Regions from separate parts of the Providencia xihuensis genome, predicted to be linked through region 2. Evidence: predicted binding sites of a transcription regulator. Region 2 holds the regulator's gene; each other region holds the start of a gene.

What was found. Region 2 encodes Fur, which represses iron uptake genes when iron is present. Its sites were predicted from a motif close to ATAATAATGAGAACNACTATCAA; they were not measured.
Region 1: a site for Fur is predicted at 1,825-1,847, ahead of exbB (tonB-system energizer ExbB). Genes of this name have one in related genera too.
Region 3: a site for Fur is predicted at 2,173-2,195, ahead of ACE2AL_RS11690 (TonB-dependent siderophore receptor). Genes of this name have one in related genera too.
Region 4: a site for Fur is predicted at 1,763-1,785, ahead of bfd (bacterioferritin-associated ferredoxin). Genes of this name have one in related genera too.

The regions. Positions count from the first base shown of each region.
Region 1 covers NZ_CP169565.1:761,833-765,515, forward strand. Annotated here, with positions in the region: gene ACE2AL_RS03265 (DedA family protein) at 1-234, opposite strand, end outside; gene metC (cystathionine beta-lyase) at 385-1,569, opposite strand; gene exbB (tonB-system energizer ExbB) at 2,000-2,926, shown strand; gene exbD (TonB system transport protein ExbD) at 2,932-3,357, shown strand.
Region 2 covers NZ_CP169565.1:3,151,050-3,154,732, reverse strand. Annotated here, with positions in the region: gene ACE2AL_RS14205 (OprD family outer membrane porin) at 1-139, shown strand, start outside; gene ACE2AL_RS14200 (polymer-forming cytoskeletal protein) at 346-879, opposite strand; gene fur (ferric iron uptake transcriptional regulator) at 1,554-2,003, opposite strand; gene fldA (flavodoxin FldA) at 2,270-2,797, opposite strand; gene ybfE (LexA regulated protein) at 2,952-3,245, opposite strand; gene ACE2AL_RS14180 (type I secretion system permease/ATPase) at 3,415-3,683, opposite strand, start outside.
Region 3 covers NZ_CP169565.1:2,620,359-2,624,041, reverse strand. Annotated here, with positions in the region: gene ACE2AL_RS11705 (molybdopterin-dependent oxidoreductase) at 1-447, shown strand, start outside; gene ACE2AL_RS11700 (DMSO/selenate family reductase complex B subunit) at 461-1,003, shown strand; gene ACE2AL_RS11695 (DmsC/YnfH family molybdoenzyme membrane anchor subunit) at 1,015-1,860, shown strand; gene ACE2AL_RS11690 (TonB-dependent siderophore receptor) at 2,231-3,683, shown strand, end outside.
Region 4 covers NZ_CP169565.1:4,283,115-4,286,797, forward strand. Annotated here, with positions in the region: gene rplC (50S ribosomal protein L3) at 1-165, opposite strand, end outside; gene rpsJ (30S ribosomal protein S10) at 198-509, opposite strand; gene bfr (bacterioferritin) at 856-1,329, opposite strand; gene bfd (bacterioferritin-associated ferredoxin) at 1,456-1,656, opposite strand; gene tuf (elongation factor Tu) at 1,973-3,157, opposite strand; tRNA gene ACE2AL_RS19585 (tRNA-Thr) at 3,276-3,351, opposite strand; tRNA gene ACE2AL_RS19590 (tRNA-Gly) at 3,358-3,432, opposite strand; tRNA gene ACE2AL_RS19595 (tRNA-Tyr) at 3,507-3,591, opposite strand; tRNA gene ACE2AL_RS19600 (tRNA-Thr) at 3,607-3,682, opposite strand.

The DNA.
Region 1 (3,683 bases), 2.1 Mb from region 2:
AGCTGTGGCGAGCAATAAAATGGTTGGGACAAAGTGCAAAACTCCTTTGGCGATTAATGCGCCAGAAAGGATTAACAAGGTATCTCCAGGCAGAAAAGCGGCGGGAAGAACCCCATTTTCCAAAACAATAACAACAAAAAGTACGGTATAAATAACCCAAAGTACTTCGGGGTTGGAGAGTTTTAGGAAATCGTGATCCCAAAGCGCTAGTACGATTTCGCGTAGGACTTCCATAATCATTCCTGTATTTGTCTAAAAGCGAATTTCCTTATTTATATTACAGGAAAAAATAAGATTGGGTTTGATTTGTTTGGGGGTATTCATTCATTAGTCGATGAATTGCAGAAAACATTTTAGTGTTTTCTGCAATTTTCATTTTTTATTTTAAATGCGTTCAAAAGCCAATTGTAGGTCATCAATTAAATCTTGTGGGTGTTCAAGCCCCACGTGAACACGGAAAAAAGTCCCTTCGTTCAATTGAAAATCATATTGTCTCATGCTGAGTAAATCTTCTTTTTGGTAACCTAAAATTAGCGATTCAAATCCACCCCATGAATACCCCATTTTAAAATGAGCTAAATTTTCGATAAAAGCAGCGAACTGTTCAGTGGATAGGCGTGACTTAAGTTGAAAAGAAAATAAGCCATTACACCCTGAAAAATCCCGAATAAAGAATTCATGACCAGGCGAAGTTGGCAGGGCTGGATGAAAAACCTGTTCGACTTCGGGGCGTTCTTGCAGCCAGTTTGCTACTTGTATACTGTTTTCTTGATGCTGTTTTAGGCGCGTAGGGAGGGTATGCAAACCACGATTAGCCATATAAACGGTATCGGGGTCTGCGGTTTGCCCAAGCAGATATGAATTTTCACGTAAAGTTTCGATGCAGCGCTTATTTGCTACTGCGACTCCTAACATGCCATCAGAATGCCCATTAATATATTTTGTTGCGGATTGTATTGAAATATCCACATCGAACAATAAAGGTTTGAGCAGGACACCCGCTGCCCATGTATTGTCAATCATAATGATGATTTCAGGTGCTTTGTTACGTATAGCTTGAACGAGAGCAGGTAAATCGTGGACTTCCATGGTAATTGAACCTGGAGATTCTAAAAAGACAATGCGCGTATTCGCTTGAATCAAATCTGTAATCTTTTCGCCAATGAGCGGGTCAAAGTAGGTCGTTTTAACCTGTAATTTGGTTAAAATATGGTCGCAAAAATTCTGTGTTGGGTCATAAGCGGAGCCTGTGACTAAAATGTGCTCTCCTGCAGAAATAAAGGATAAGATTGCATTGGTGATGGCAGCAGCACCTGATGGGTAAAGTACAGAACCTGCTCCACCTTCTAATTCAGCCATGGCTTCTTGGAAAGCAAAATGGGTTTGTGTGCCTCGGCGGCCATAAAAAAGCACACCATCCGCACGATGCCGAGTTGCATGACGTTTTTCTTCAAGCGTGTCAAAGATAATCGAAGATGCTCGTTGAATGACAGGATTTACACCTTTTTGTGTGAATTTAGGGTTCCGACCAATGTGCACTAATTGGGTTTCTGGTTTGGTGTTTGCCATGATCTTTCCTTTATGGTTTCAAATTTAGCCTATCCAGAGGCGTGGATACTATGACGTTAATGCATTCGTGGGGAAATGTAACTTGAGTTTTCTTCAGTATTACAAAGTTCAATAAATCGTATTGGTATAGAAGAAGGGGGGAGTATATTTGTCCATTGAATACATTTATTGCATTAATAAGAATAAACAAGCAATACCCGTGTAATAGGCGTGGACTTCATTGTTTGAGAACAAAAAATATAAAAAAATTTGTGAATACTAATGATAATTACTATCAATTCGCGCTGTCTTTGATATCATCAGCACCGTCTTTTTGAAAAGAGACGAACAGCGCGAGTTAAATTTCGCTTTTAAAGGTTAGTCGATGAATGGCACAATCATCGATATGAATTTTTTTATACAACACTAAAAAGAGAGTAAAGGCCAACTGATGCGTAAACTAACAGCTTCTATTCTATTGGCGTTCGGCTTGATGGGGACGGCGGTCGCTGAAACCACACCAGCAACAACACCAGCTGCGTCTCAAAATACATCATCGACACCTGCTGCAAATCCTGCGGCGCCAATTACAGCACCAAATGGTGAAGTTGCTCCCGTATCTTCTGAGCCTGCAGTCAATACTGCTGTTGTGAATGAAAATATCGAAATTGCGACAGAGGCGCCAACAGGGGGTTTTGATCAGGATTTATCTGTTTGGGGCATGTACCAAAATGCGGATAATGTCGTGAAGACGGTGATGATAGGTTTGGTTATTGCATCAGTCATTACATGGGCACTCTTCTTCTCTAAAGGCCTCGAAATTTTAGTTGCTCGTCGTCGTTTAAAAGACGAAGCGAAAGCGATCGCAGAAGTGAAATCCCTTGATGAAGCCGTGAAAATTGCTGAAGGTTTCAAAGGAAATAGTATTACACGAATGCTGCTTAATGAAGCAGTAACAGAAAGAGCGTTATCGGCAAATAGTACCGACCTGTCTGGTACGAAAGAGCGGACGTCATTCCGCCTTGAAAGGGCCGTTGCTGCAATCAGCCGATATATGGGCCGTGGTAATGGTTACTTAGCGACTATTGGTGCTATCTCTCCTTTTGTTGGTTTGTTTGGAACGGTATGGGGCATCATGAATAGCTTTATCGGGATCGCTCATTCACAAACCACTAACTTAGCAGTGGTTGCGCCTGGTATCGCAGAGGCACTTCTTGCAACGGCAATTGGTCTTATCGCTGCGATCCCAGCAGTGGTAATTTATAACATTTTCGCCAGAATGATTAATAACTACCGTGGTCAGGTAGGGGATGTGGCTGCACAGTCTGCATTATTATTAGGGCGTGATCTTGATCTGGCAAATAGCAAAGCAAGGTAATTATTATGGCAATGCGTTTAGGTGACGAACAAGATGATAGCGGTGAAATGCATGAAATTAACGTAACACCGTTTATCGATGTGATGTTGGTTTTATTAATTATCTTCATGGTCGCGGCTCCCTTGGCAACTGTAGATATTAAAGTTGACTTACCTGCTTCAACCGCGAAGCCGCAGCCACGGCCAGAAAAACCTGTGTTCTTAACAGTTAAAGCGGATAGCCAGTTATTTATTGGCGACCAAGCTGTATCAAAAGAACAGCTTTCTGCAACACTTGACCAAGCAACAAGTTCAAATAAAGAAACAACGATCTTCTTCCAAGCAGATAAAAGTGTTGATTATGAAACGATGATGGATGTGATGAATGCATTACGCCAGTCGGGTTATCTAAAAATTGGCTTAGTTGGAATGGAAGCTACTTCGTCTAAATAGTCAATATCAACGATATCAGCTGTTATCACGCGTTTTATCTTTAAGGATAAAGCGCGTTTTTTATGAATCAAACAAAAGTGCATCAAAGCGAGTGTATAGCTGCCTGATTTTTCTATCGAATGCTAATTATTCTGTGTAATGTCATATTTATTTGTATGATTAAATCATGATTAAAAGATTTTTATCCTATATTCACGCGTTTTATTTGTGTTTGATTGAGAGGACAGAGCCTTAGTCGCATGTAAAATACTCTCTTATGGGGTATTTAGCGCTAAGATAAAGTGATAAAACAAGAAGTATATTAAAATAATTGATGAATATTCGAT
Region 2 (3,683 bases):
AGACACTCTCTTTAAGTTACACTTCACCAAATATGATAATCATACCGATATCCCTAGTTATGGTGGTGGTTATGGAAATATCTTCCAAGATGAAAAAGATATTAAATTTATGGTAATGATGCCATTTACGGTTTTTTAATGAGTTAAGTAAATAGCGGTTACCATTGTAATATCTATAATGGTAACCAACTAAAAATACACATAGCATATATATGCAATATCAAACTATTAAATAGAATAAGAAAATATACTTATATTTAAAGTTTGAAATTTAAAAATAAGGTGGGGATAGATCCACCTTATTTTTAATATGTAGTCATTATCCTAGTACAGAAAAACAAATGATTATAACGAAGCAATTCCTTTATCATCTTCATTATTAGTGATAGGCGTATCATGTTTTATTTTATCTTTTAATTTTGTGACTTTATCCATATGAGAAACACTATTTTTGACTTTAGCTTGTCCTGAAAGGATGCCGCCTTTTTTAATCGATAAACTGCTGTAGTGAATTGTTCCATGGACTTCGCCATTATTTTCGATACTAATGGACTCAGAGACGCACTCACCCTCAACTTGGCCATTAATAATCAATTCTTTACAAGTAATATTACCCGTCACTTGGCCGTTGAGCATAACTTTTACAGTATTATCTTTCCCTGTAATATTGCCAACCACCTTGCCGTAAATATGCACTTGCTCGTTAGATGTTATGTTGCCTTCAAACATAACATCCCTTGAGATAATTGTATTCGATTTTTCTTCACTAAGCGTTGGGGTTGATATCGTAACTTGTTCTTCTATCTTAGAAATAATATCAGGTTCACGAATTGTAGTTGTTTCTTCTAGAGCTTGTTTGTTTTGTCTTTTGGTGAACATTTTACTTACCTTTTTTTGATTGAAGTATAAGATCAAGAACAGAATTGATAATACAAATGAAAATAAGGTGATGGCAGTATGACGAAAAAACCATCCTATTAAAGTAAGAAACCAGAAGAAAAAACTAGTGTTAATAAAAAGATATGTTTTTTTCATCAGTTAATCTCTTACGAAGTACGAGAGTAATCCAAATAAGTCTAGCTAAAAATATATGAATTACATCATATAATTGTAATTTAACTTTTTTATTACACTAATCTTGCTTATTAAATTAAAAGCAAGCCAAAATTTGGTCGTAATATGTTGAACTTATTTTAGACATTAATTAGATAAATCATATGACAGTGATATAAAAAACAGATGCAATGTATGTTTTAAATGACGTTATGCATCACTATGATACCATTGTAAATATTTTAAAATAGAGAGATGAATTTATCCGACAAACAATATAAAGGATTTGAAGTGAATTGCAACTTATTATAGAACACTTCAATATTTCACCTTAATGACATATTTTAGTGATAAATATAAAGTGAATAAGATAAATTATGGGTATTCTAACTGGAAAAGGTTAATTTATCGGTGAATTGATGCAATAAAAAAGCCTGATAACGATAGCATCAGGCTTTTGAAGAATGGGTCACCATCAAGTTACGATGGCGATTAATTTATTACTCTTTTGCTTCGTGTGCGTCAGCGTTATCGCGGCAATCACCATCAGCACAGTGGCCATATAAGTATAAGCTGTGGTTAGACAGTTTAATACCATGGCGAGCAGCGATATTTTTTTGGCGGGTTTCAATCGACTCGTCAGTAAACTCAATCACTTTACCACAATCTAAACAAATTAGGTGGTCATGGTGATGTTGCTGAGTTAATTCGAATACAGATTTTCCACCCTCGAAATTATGGCGTGTAACGATACCTGCATCATCAAATTGGTTCAATACACGGTATACAGTCGCTAGCCCGATCTCTTCGCCCATGTCGATCAGCTTTTTATAGAGATCTTCCGCACTGACGTGGTGGCACTCAGGCTCCTGAAGTACTTCCAAAATCTTAAGTCTTGGAAGAGTGACTTTGAGTCCAGCATTTTTCAATGCTTTATTGTTGTCTGTCATGCGGGTTTGTCCTGTATCTTAAATCATAAATTTAACAATAATGAGACATTTTTAACATAAAACCAGTTGTCTTCTAAACTGATTTACAATTATAGGCATGGAAAATAAAAATAGAAACCATGCATTGTCTCATTATTTTGATAATCTCTTATAAGTCTATCCAATAAGGATATTTAATCGATTATTTTAGACTGAATGATGCTCTGAGGTGGTACATTTTGAGCGGAAAATGATTCAATCTATCAGCAACACATATTTTTAATCGACTAGCCGAGAATTTCAGCTAATGACATTTCTTCAGAGATTTGTTTGACCCATGCATCCACTCGTTCATCTGTTAATTCAGGTTGGCGATCTTCGTCAATCGCTAAGCCGATAAAGTGGTTGTCATCCGCCATACCTTTAGAAACTTCGAAGTGGTAACCTTCAGTAGGCCAGTGTCCAACAATCACCGCACCTCGTGGCTCGATGATATCGCGAATTGTGCCCATCGCATCACAAAAATATTCTGCGTAGTCTTCTTGATCTCCACAACCAAAGAGCGCGACAAGCTTACCGTCAAAATCAATTTCTTCTAATGTTGGGAAAAAGTCATCCCAATCACATTGTGCTTCGCCGTAATACCAAGTTGGAATACCAAGAAGTAGAATGTCAAAAGCCTCAATGTCTTCTTTGCTACACTTAGCAATATCATGAACTTCTGCTACATCTTTGCCTAATCTTTCTTGGATCATTTTGGCAATATTTTCTGTGTTACCTGTATCACTTCCGAAGAAAATACCGATGACTGCCATAAACTGATTAACCTCTTGTTTTTCTAAGAGAGAAAGAAGGAATTTCTCAACTTCTAGAACTCATTTAGAACGAAAATAAATAGAATTTTATGCCTTATTCTGGCGAAAAAACTTTTATAAGTCTGTCAAATTTGTGTGATTTACTAAGAGAGCGTTACTTGAGTATTGTCTCATCAACGTGCTGAAGTTGTGACATCAAGATTTCTTCTATTAATTCACTGCGGCTTATATTTTTTTCTTCAGCTAACTGATTGAGCACAGTAACAGCTTCTTCATTTAGTTTAAGTTCAACTCGACGCAACCCCTTCACTTTATCGCGTTTTAGTTGGTTGCGTTTGTTTATCCTTAGTTGTTCATCCCGTGATAGCGGGCTTGTCTTAGGTCGCCCAGGCCTTCGTTCCTCAGCGAACAAATCCAGAGTTGTACGATCAGTTTGTTCTTTTGCCATGTCTATAATTGCTAAAAGGGTGTGCCAATAATTCAGCGCGCCATGATACCCTAGCTCATCACGCAGTGCTATAGCTTGGAAGTAAGCGAGTGAGCCTGATAGGTTAAAAAAAGTACGCTTTTAGGAAAAAAGCACCACTTGCTATCTAAGTGATGCTTTTTTAGGCATTTTATTGTGTTTGCTGTTGCCATAAACGCGCATAAAGCCCATTCGATGCAAGGAGGTTTTTATGCGTATCCATTTCAATAACTTTCCCTTGTTGAATAACACAAATTTTATCAGCATGCATAATTGTGTTTAGCCGATGTGCGATGCTAATAACTGTTCTGCCTTGGGCAATTAAATGCATATTTGCCATAATTGCAGCTTCTGACTCATAATCGAGAGCCGAAGTGGCTTCATCAAGAATTAAAATATCTGGTTCAGTCAGCAAAGCGC
Region 3 (3,683 bases), 530 kb from region 2:
GACTTTGCCAAAAAAGAGAAGGGGGATTATCCATTCCAAATTTATAACCCACACTATTTACGTCGTTCACACAGTACGTTAGATAATGTGCCGTGGCTACGTGAGCAGTGGCCAAGTCCGATCTATATCAATGCCTCTGATGCTAAACGTTTAGGAATTAAGCATGGCGAAACGGTATTGGTTAGCAGCCCTCACGGAAAAATTGTCCGCCCAGCGCTAGTCACGCAAACCATGAAACCAGGGGTAGTTGCATTACCTCATGGTAGCTGGACGGATGTGGATGAAAAAACAGGGATAGATATGGCTGGTGCAGATAATACGCTGACGATCCAAGTCCCAACAGGGTTAGGAACATCAGGGTGGAATACCATGTTATGTAACATCGAAAAATGGGATGGTGACCAGTTAGTCCCTGATGTTGCAATTCCACAGCGTATTATTTTTTAAGGGGCAATGAATAATGGATAAACAAGTCGGATTTTATATCAATGTTGCCACCTGTATTGGTTGTAAAGCCTGTGTTGTGGCATGTAAAGATAAAAATGACCTTGAGGTTGGGCGTAATTTTCGCCGTGTGTACGATATCGAAGTGGGTGAATATCCCCGCCCACATCGTTGGCATTTATCTATTGCGTGTAATCATTGTGATGACCCGCAATGTGTTAGCCACTGTCCAACAACGGCTATGCACAAACGTGAAGAAGATGGCGTTGTTTTGGTTGACCACGATAAATGTGTCGGTTGCCGTTATTGTACATGGGCTTGCCCGTATGAAGCCCCACAATTTGATGCCAGCATCGGCATGATGACTAAGTGTGATACCTGTATTGATTTACGCGAGCAGGGGGGGAACCCAATGTGTGTCGATTCTTGCCCAATGCGTGCAATAGAGTTTGGCTTGATAAGCGAACTGCGCAAAAAATACGGGACCAATGCGGATATTGATGGCCTGCCAAGTTCAAGCATCACCAAACCCAACCTTGTTGTTGGCACGAAAGGATAAGGAGAATTATCATGCATGAATTTCCATTGGTGATTTTCACCTTATTTATGCAAGCATCAGTAGGCTGCTTGGTTGTTTCGTTGCTGTGCTATTGTCGTATCCTTGAAGGAAATGAAAAAAAGCAACTTATTAAAAAGCCCGTAGTTGCGAGTTTTGTTTTAGGGTGCGTAGGGTTATTGGGCTCATTGTTTCATATGGGTAATCCATTACACATGTTTTACACCATGGTCCATGTTTCTAGTTCTTGGATGAGCCGTGAAGTATGGGCAACCGCGATTTACATGGCATTGTTATTTTTGAGCACAGCCTTGTTATTACTCAAAAATAAAGCGAATAGTGCATTATTAGTTCTCAGCGCTATCGCGGGCTTGGTGTATATGTATGCCATGTCGGCGCTGTACGCAAACACGCTCTTTAACTTGTGGGGTGGTTTATTTACTTACGCCAGTTTCTTTGGGGCAGTGTTATTGGTTGGCGGTGTGATTGCGGCTTCATTGCTAGTGGGTGGCCTGCGTTCTTTGGGTAAAGAGGATCAACTTAAGCGAGTGGTAAAAGCTTCATTAGGTGTGGGTGTAGTGGGGATATTATTGATGTTACTCGGTGCATTGTCATTACTGAGCAATATCGGTGAGCCAATTTATATGGGCATGACCCCGCGTGAATTGCCTGAAGGATTACTTAGCCTGAGTATTGCCCGTGTGGCGTTAATCGCAGTAGGCGTTCTGTTTGTTGGTCGTTTGTTGTGCCAAAAATCAAGCCAATCAACGAATGCAACATTAGTCATGTCATTTGCTGTGTTATGTATTTTTGCTAGTGAAGCTGTGGGGCGCGTCGTATTTTTCTCTCTCGGAGGTTAATTTTAACTCTTGAGTTATTTGAAATCCGAAGGTAACCCCTTCGGATGGAGGTTGTTGACAAAGCAGGATAAAAGCGTGTTTTTTCCTGCTTTGTGTTATCAGCCGAAAATCAATAAATTGATTTTCCTAATTTATTTTCAAAACCTATCCAACCTGCAGCCAAACCTAATTGGTTTGTCAGCAGTCTGAAATCCGAAGGTAACCCCTTCGGATTTTTATTTGTCTTTTTTTTAGGCTAAAAAAAGAATAATAACTAATAATTTAATTAGTTAGATGTTTTTGTTATAAAAAAAGAGTAAATATGGTTGATTATTACTAATGATTATAATTATCATTATTGATCTTAATCTTCTTTCTTAACTCGCCTTTTATGAACTTGAAAACTCGCAAACTACTTTTGCCATTGGCAATTTCTGCTTCATTGATTTCTCACTATGCTTTTGCGGCTGATAACGCTAAAAATGACCAAATTACCGTCACGGGTAACTGGCTCGAAAATACCGAAGACAGCGAAGTGGTATTTAACCATCCCGGTGCACGAACCGTTAAAACACAGCAACAAATTAAAGAAACGGGCAGTGAAACCATTGCGGATGCACTAAAAGGTATCCCTGGTGTTCAAGTGCGTGAAAGTAATGGAACTGGGGGAAGTGATGTTTCCTTAAACGTAGGGGTGCGCGGTTTAACCTCACGTTTATCGCCACGTTCAACGATTTTGCTTGATGGGATGCCGTTGGCGGCAGCACCTTATGGTCAGCCACAACTTTCCATGTCACCACTCTCGTTAGGCAGTATTGAATCCATCGATGTTATCCGTGGTGGGGCATCTGTACGTTATGGGCCACAAAACGTAGGTGGAGTGATTAACTTTGTGACCAAGCCAATTCCAAAGGAGTTTGGTGGCGGGGTAGCGGTACAAACCCAAGGGGCGAAAACAGGTGGGTTAAAGACCTTAGTGGATGCCTCATTAGGTGGCTCTAAAGCTGATGATTCAGCGGGTGCCATGATCCTATATTCGGGTTTACACGGGCAGGGTTATCGCAAAAGTAATGATAATACGGATATTGATGATTTTATGTTGAAAACCCGTTATGCCATCACGGATAACGACGAGCTATTAGCGAATTTTCACTATTATCACGCGATGTCTGGAATGCCAGGCGGGTTAACCCAAGCTCAATATAATGCAGACCCATTCCAATCAACGCGGCCTTATGACCGTTTTGAAGGGAATCGCCAAGATATGTCATTGAAATATAAACATGAAGAAGATGACAAGCAATTCGAATTAATGACGTGGTTTAGCAAAAGCTACCGTGGTAGCTATATTGAAAGTGACCATAAAGACAAAGCCAACGAGAGACGTTTGGTTTCTTACCCGCGTCACTATACCGCGTATGCCATTGAGCCAAGTTATTCACAATTGTTTCGTTTCAATAATATGTCCCATGAAGTGACTGTGGGCTACCGTTATTTAAATGAAACCGCTGATGAAAAAGCCTATCGCTCAAATTGGTACCAAGCTGGCACACAAAACACACGCCCAAGTACCAATGACTACTACCAACACACCTCGGGCGGAACGGAAGCGCATGCGATTTACCTTGATGACACCATTGATGTCGGCAACTGGACTATCATTCCGGGTATTCGCTACGAAAACATCAATATTCACTTAAACGACAGTTTTAAAAATCAAAATCGCAGTAAGCGTTACAGCGAGCCACTTCCTGCATTGGCGGTGATTTACCATATTGATGATGAGTGGAAATTATTTGCTAATGCCAGCACTTCATTTGGGAGTTTGCAGTACTTCCAATTGA
Region 4 (3,683 bases), 1.1 Mb from region 2:
TTTGCTACCAGTAGTAACCTGAATTGCATTGTAACCGTCAGTTTCTGCAGTTTTAACCTGAGTAACGCGGTTATTTTCAATTTCGATAACAGTTACAGGGATAGAAACACCATCTTCAGTGAAGATACGTGTCATTCCCACTTTCTTACCGACTAAACCAATCATTGTTTCAACCTCTCAATCGTTCGACGACCTGATTAACCCAGGCTGATCTGCACGTCAACGCCGGCAGCCAGGTCCAGACGCATCAGAGCATCAACGGTCTTCTCGGTTGGCTCAACGATGTCAACCAGACGTTTGTGAGTGCGAATTTCGTACTGATCACGCGCATCTTTATTAACGTGCGGAGAAATCAGAACGGTAAAACGCTCTTTACGTGTCGGCAGCGGGATAGGACCACGTACCTGCGCACCAGTGCGCTTAGCAGTCTCTACGATTTCCGCAGTTGATTGATCGATTAAACGATGATCAAAAGCTTTAAGGCGGATACGGATTCTTTGGTTCTGCATGAGACCAGAGCTCCAACTATTTTATAAACGTAAATGATTACTCCTCGCACCCATTTCGATTGATGGGGGAGTGTAATCGTCTTAGTGTAACCCCCATATCGGGAGTATTGTCTAAATGAGCAACAAATCGTTGGCTCAATACTGATATTTCAGTCCTAATAAATTAGGGCTTACTCATCAGTAAGCCCGCGCATTATACGTAAATTATTGCGAAACGCAAGCAATCGGGGAAAATATGTGCGAATTTTCTCATGGTCATAACAAAAAAACGCCCAACTCTGATGGATTCAGAAGTTAGGCGCCTATCAAAATCAAAAATCTCACAGAAGATTGAAATCTAAAGTCACTACTCTTCGATCACTTGAGCTTGTAGATAATTTTGAATACCTAAGCGAACAATTAAATCTAACTGTGTTTCTATCCAATCAATATGATTTTCTTCATCCGCTAAAATTTCAATCATCAGATCTCGGCTGACATAATCATGGATAGAATCTGCGTACTTAATTGCCTCTTTTAAGTTTTTTGCGCCATCAAGTTCAAGCTGTAAATCTGACTTAAGCATTTCTTCCACATCCTCACCGATGTTTAACTTACCTAAGTCTTGTAAATTAGGAATACCTTCAAGGAAAAGAATACGCTCTATGTATTTATCGGCATGTTTCATTTCATCGATTGATTCATGATATTCCATCTCATTGAGACGTGTCAGCCCCCAATTTTTAAACATACGTGCATGTAAAAAATATTGGTTAATTGCGACTAGCTCATTGCCCAACAATTTATTAAGGTGGGCTATCATTTTTTTATCGCCTTTCATTTGTACCCTCCATCGCTTCCAGTCTTTTAAGTGTAGTACTGAAATTGATTAGCAGAGTAATTTTTACACAAGCATTTATGTAAAAGGCAATAAAACTAATTGGAAGATAATTTGAAGGGTAAGCGATTATGCAACTTCAATAGCACAAATCTCTTCTAGCTGGATAAGCTCTTGTTGTAAAATCTCTCTTGTTTGCCGAATACACTTTCCACATTCACGACCGACAGGCAATACTTGTCGCAACCCTTTTAATGAGCTGACTTGGTATTTCCTTACCGCATTTCTGATTTGCTTATCTGTAATGGCTTCACAAAGACAAACGTACATATTTTTTAGCCTGTATAAATTATATACGTATATTTTAAATAAAAATGATTCGCATTTCAATTACCATTACAGATTATTTACACAGGCTTCTACATCTATATTTAATTTAAAAATAGTTCTCATTTCGACTCATATTTATTTACCGACACATAAGTTGCAATTCTGCAATAAGCATAACGAATTAATATCTAATAACTAATTTTTCTAAGAGAAATAATTTCTATGGAGAAGTTAAAACATTGGAGAAGGGATACGCGCAGATATAAAAAAGGCACCAATTAAGGTGCCCTTTTCTAACATTTTGTGATGCTATGTATTATGCAATGATTTTTGCAACAACACCCGCACCTACAGTACGGCCACCTTCACGGATTGCGAAACGTAAACCGTCGTCCATCGCGATTGGGTGGATCAGGGTAACGATCATGTTGATGTTATCACCTGGCATTACCATCTCTACGCCTTCTGGCAGTTCGATAGTACCTGTTACGTCAGTTGTACGGAAGTAGAACTGTGGACGGTAACCTTTGAAGAATGGAGTGTGACGACCACCTTCATCTTTGCTCAGAATATAAACTTCTGATTCAAATTTAGTGTGTGGCTTGATTGAACCTGGTTTAGCAAGTACTTGACCACGTTCGATTTCTTCACGCTTAGTACCACGCAGCAGAACACCAACGTTCTCACCCGCACGGCCTTCGTCAAGAAGTTTACGGAACATTTCAACACCAGTACAAGTTGTTTTCGCAGTCTCTTTGATACCAACGATTTCAACTTCTTCACCAACTTTGATGATACCACGCTCAACACGGCCTGTTACTACTGTACCACGACCTGAGATTGAGAATACGTCTTCAATTGGCAGCAGGAATGGACGGTCAATTGCACGCTCTGGTTCTGGGATGTAAGAATCCAGGTAACCTGCTAATTCAACAATTTTCGCTTCCCACTCAGCTTCGCCTTCCAGCGCTTTCAGTGCTGAACCGCGAACAACTGGAGTGTCGTCGCCTGGGAAATCGTACTGAGACAGAAGTTCACGAACTTCCATTTCAACTAATTCTAACAGTTCTTCGTCATCAACCATGTCACATTTGTTCAGGAACACGATGATGTAAGGAACGCCAACCTGACGACCTAACAGGATGTGCTCACGAGTTTGTGGCATTGGGCCATCAGTCGCAGCAACAACCAGGATTGCACCGTCCATCTGTGCAGCACCTGTGATCATGTTTTTAACATAGTCGGCGTGTCCTGGGCAGTCTACGTGTGCGTAGTGGCGAGTTGGAGTATCGTACTCTACGTGAGAAGTAGAGATGGTGATACCACGCGCTTTTTCTTCTGGTGCGTTATCGATTTGGTCGAATGCACGAGCAGAACCGCCGTAAGTTTTTGCCAGAACAGTAGTGATAGCTGCTGTCAGAGTAGTTTTACCGTGGTCAACGTGGCCGATAGTACCAACGTTAACGTGCGGTTTTGAACGTTCAAATTTTTCTTTAGACATTAGATTGTCCCTCTAAGACACGGAATCGGTGGTTAAACCACATCAACCAAGCAAGAAATTATTTCGCTTGTTTTTTTCAGGAGACAAATCAGGGAGATAATTGAGAACATAAGGGAAGTGGTGCTGATAGGCAGATTCGAACTGCCGACCTCACCCTTACCAAGGGTGTGCTCTACCAACTGAGCCATATCAGCACATCTTGGAGCGGGCAGCGGGAATCGAACCCGCATCATCAGCTTGGAAGGCTGAGGTAATAGCCATTATACGATGCCCGCAATGAACTCGGCTACCTGAGTTATCAGCTGTTAAACTGTTCCTTGAAGTTTCTATAAAGAAATCTTCTTGGAGATGGTGGTGGGAGAAGGATTCGAACCTTCGAAGTCTGTGACGGCAGATTTACAGTCTGCTCCCTTTGGCCGCTTGGGTATCCCACCTATCCAAATTTTTAATGGTGCCGGCACCAAGAGTCGAACTCGGGACCTACTGATTACAAGTCAGTTGCTCTACCAACTGAGCTATGCCGGCA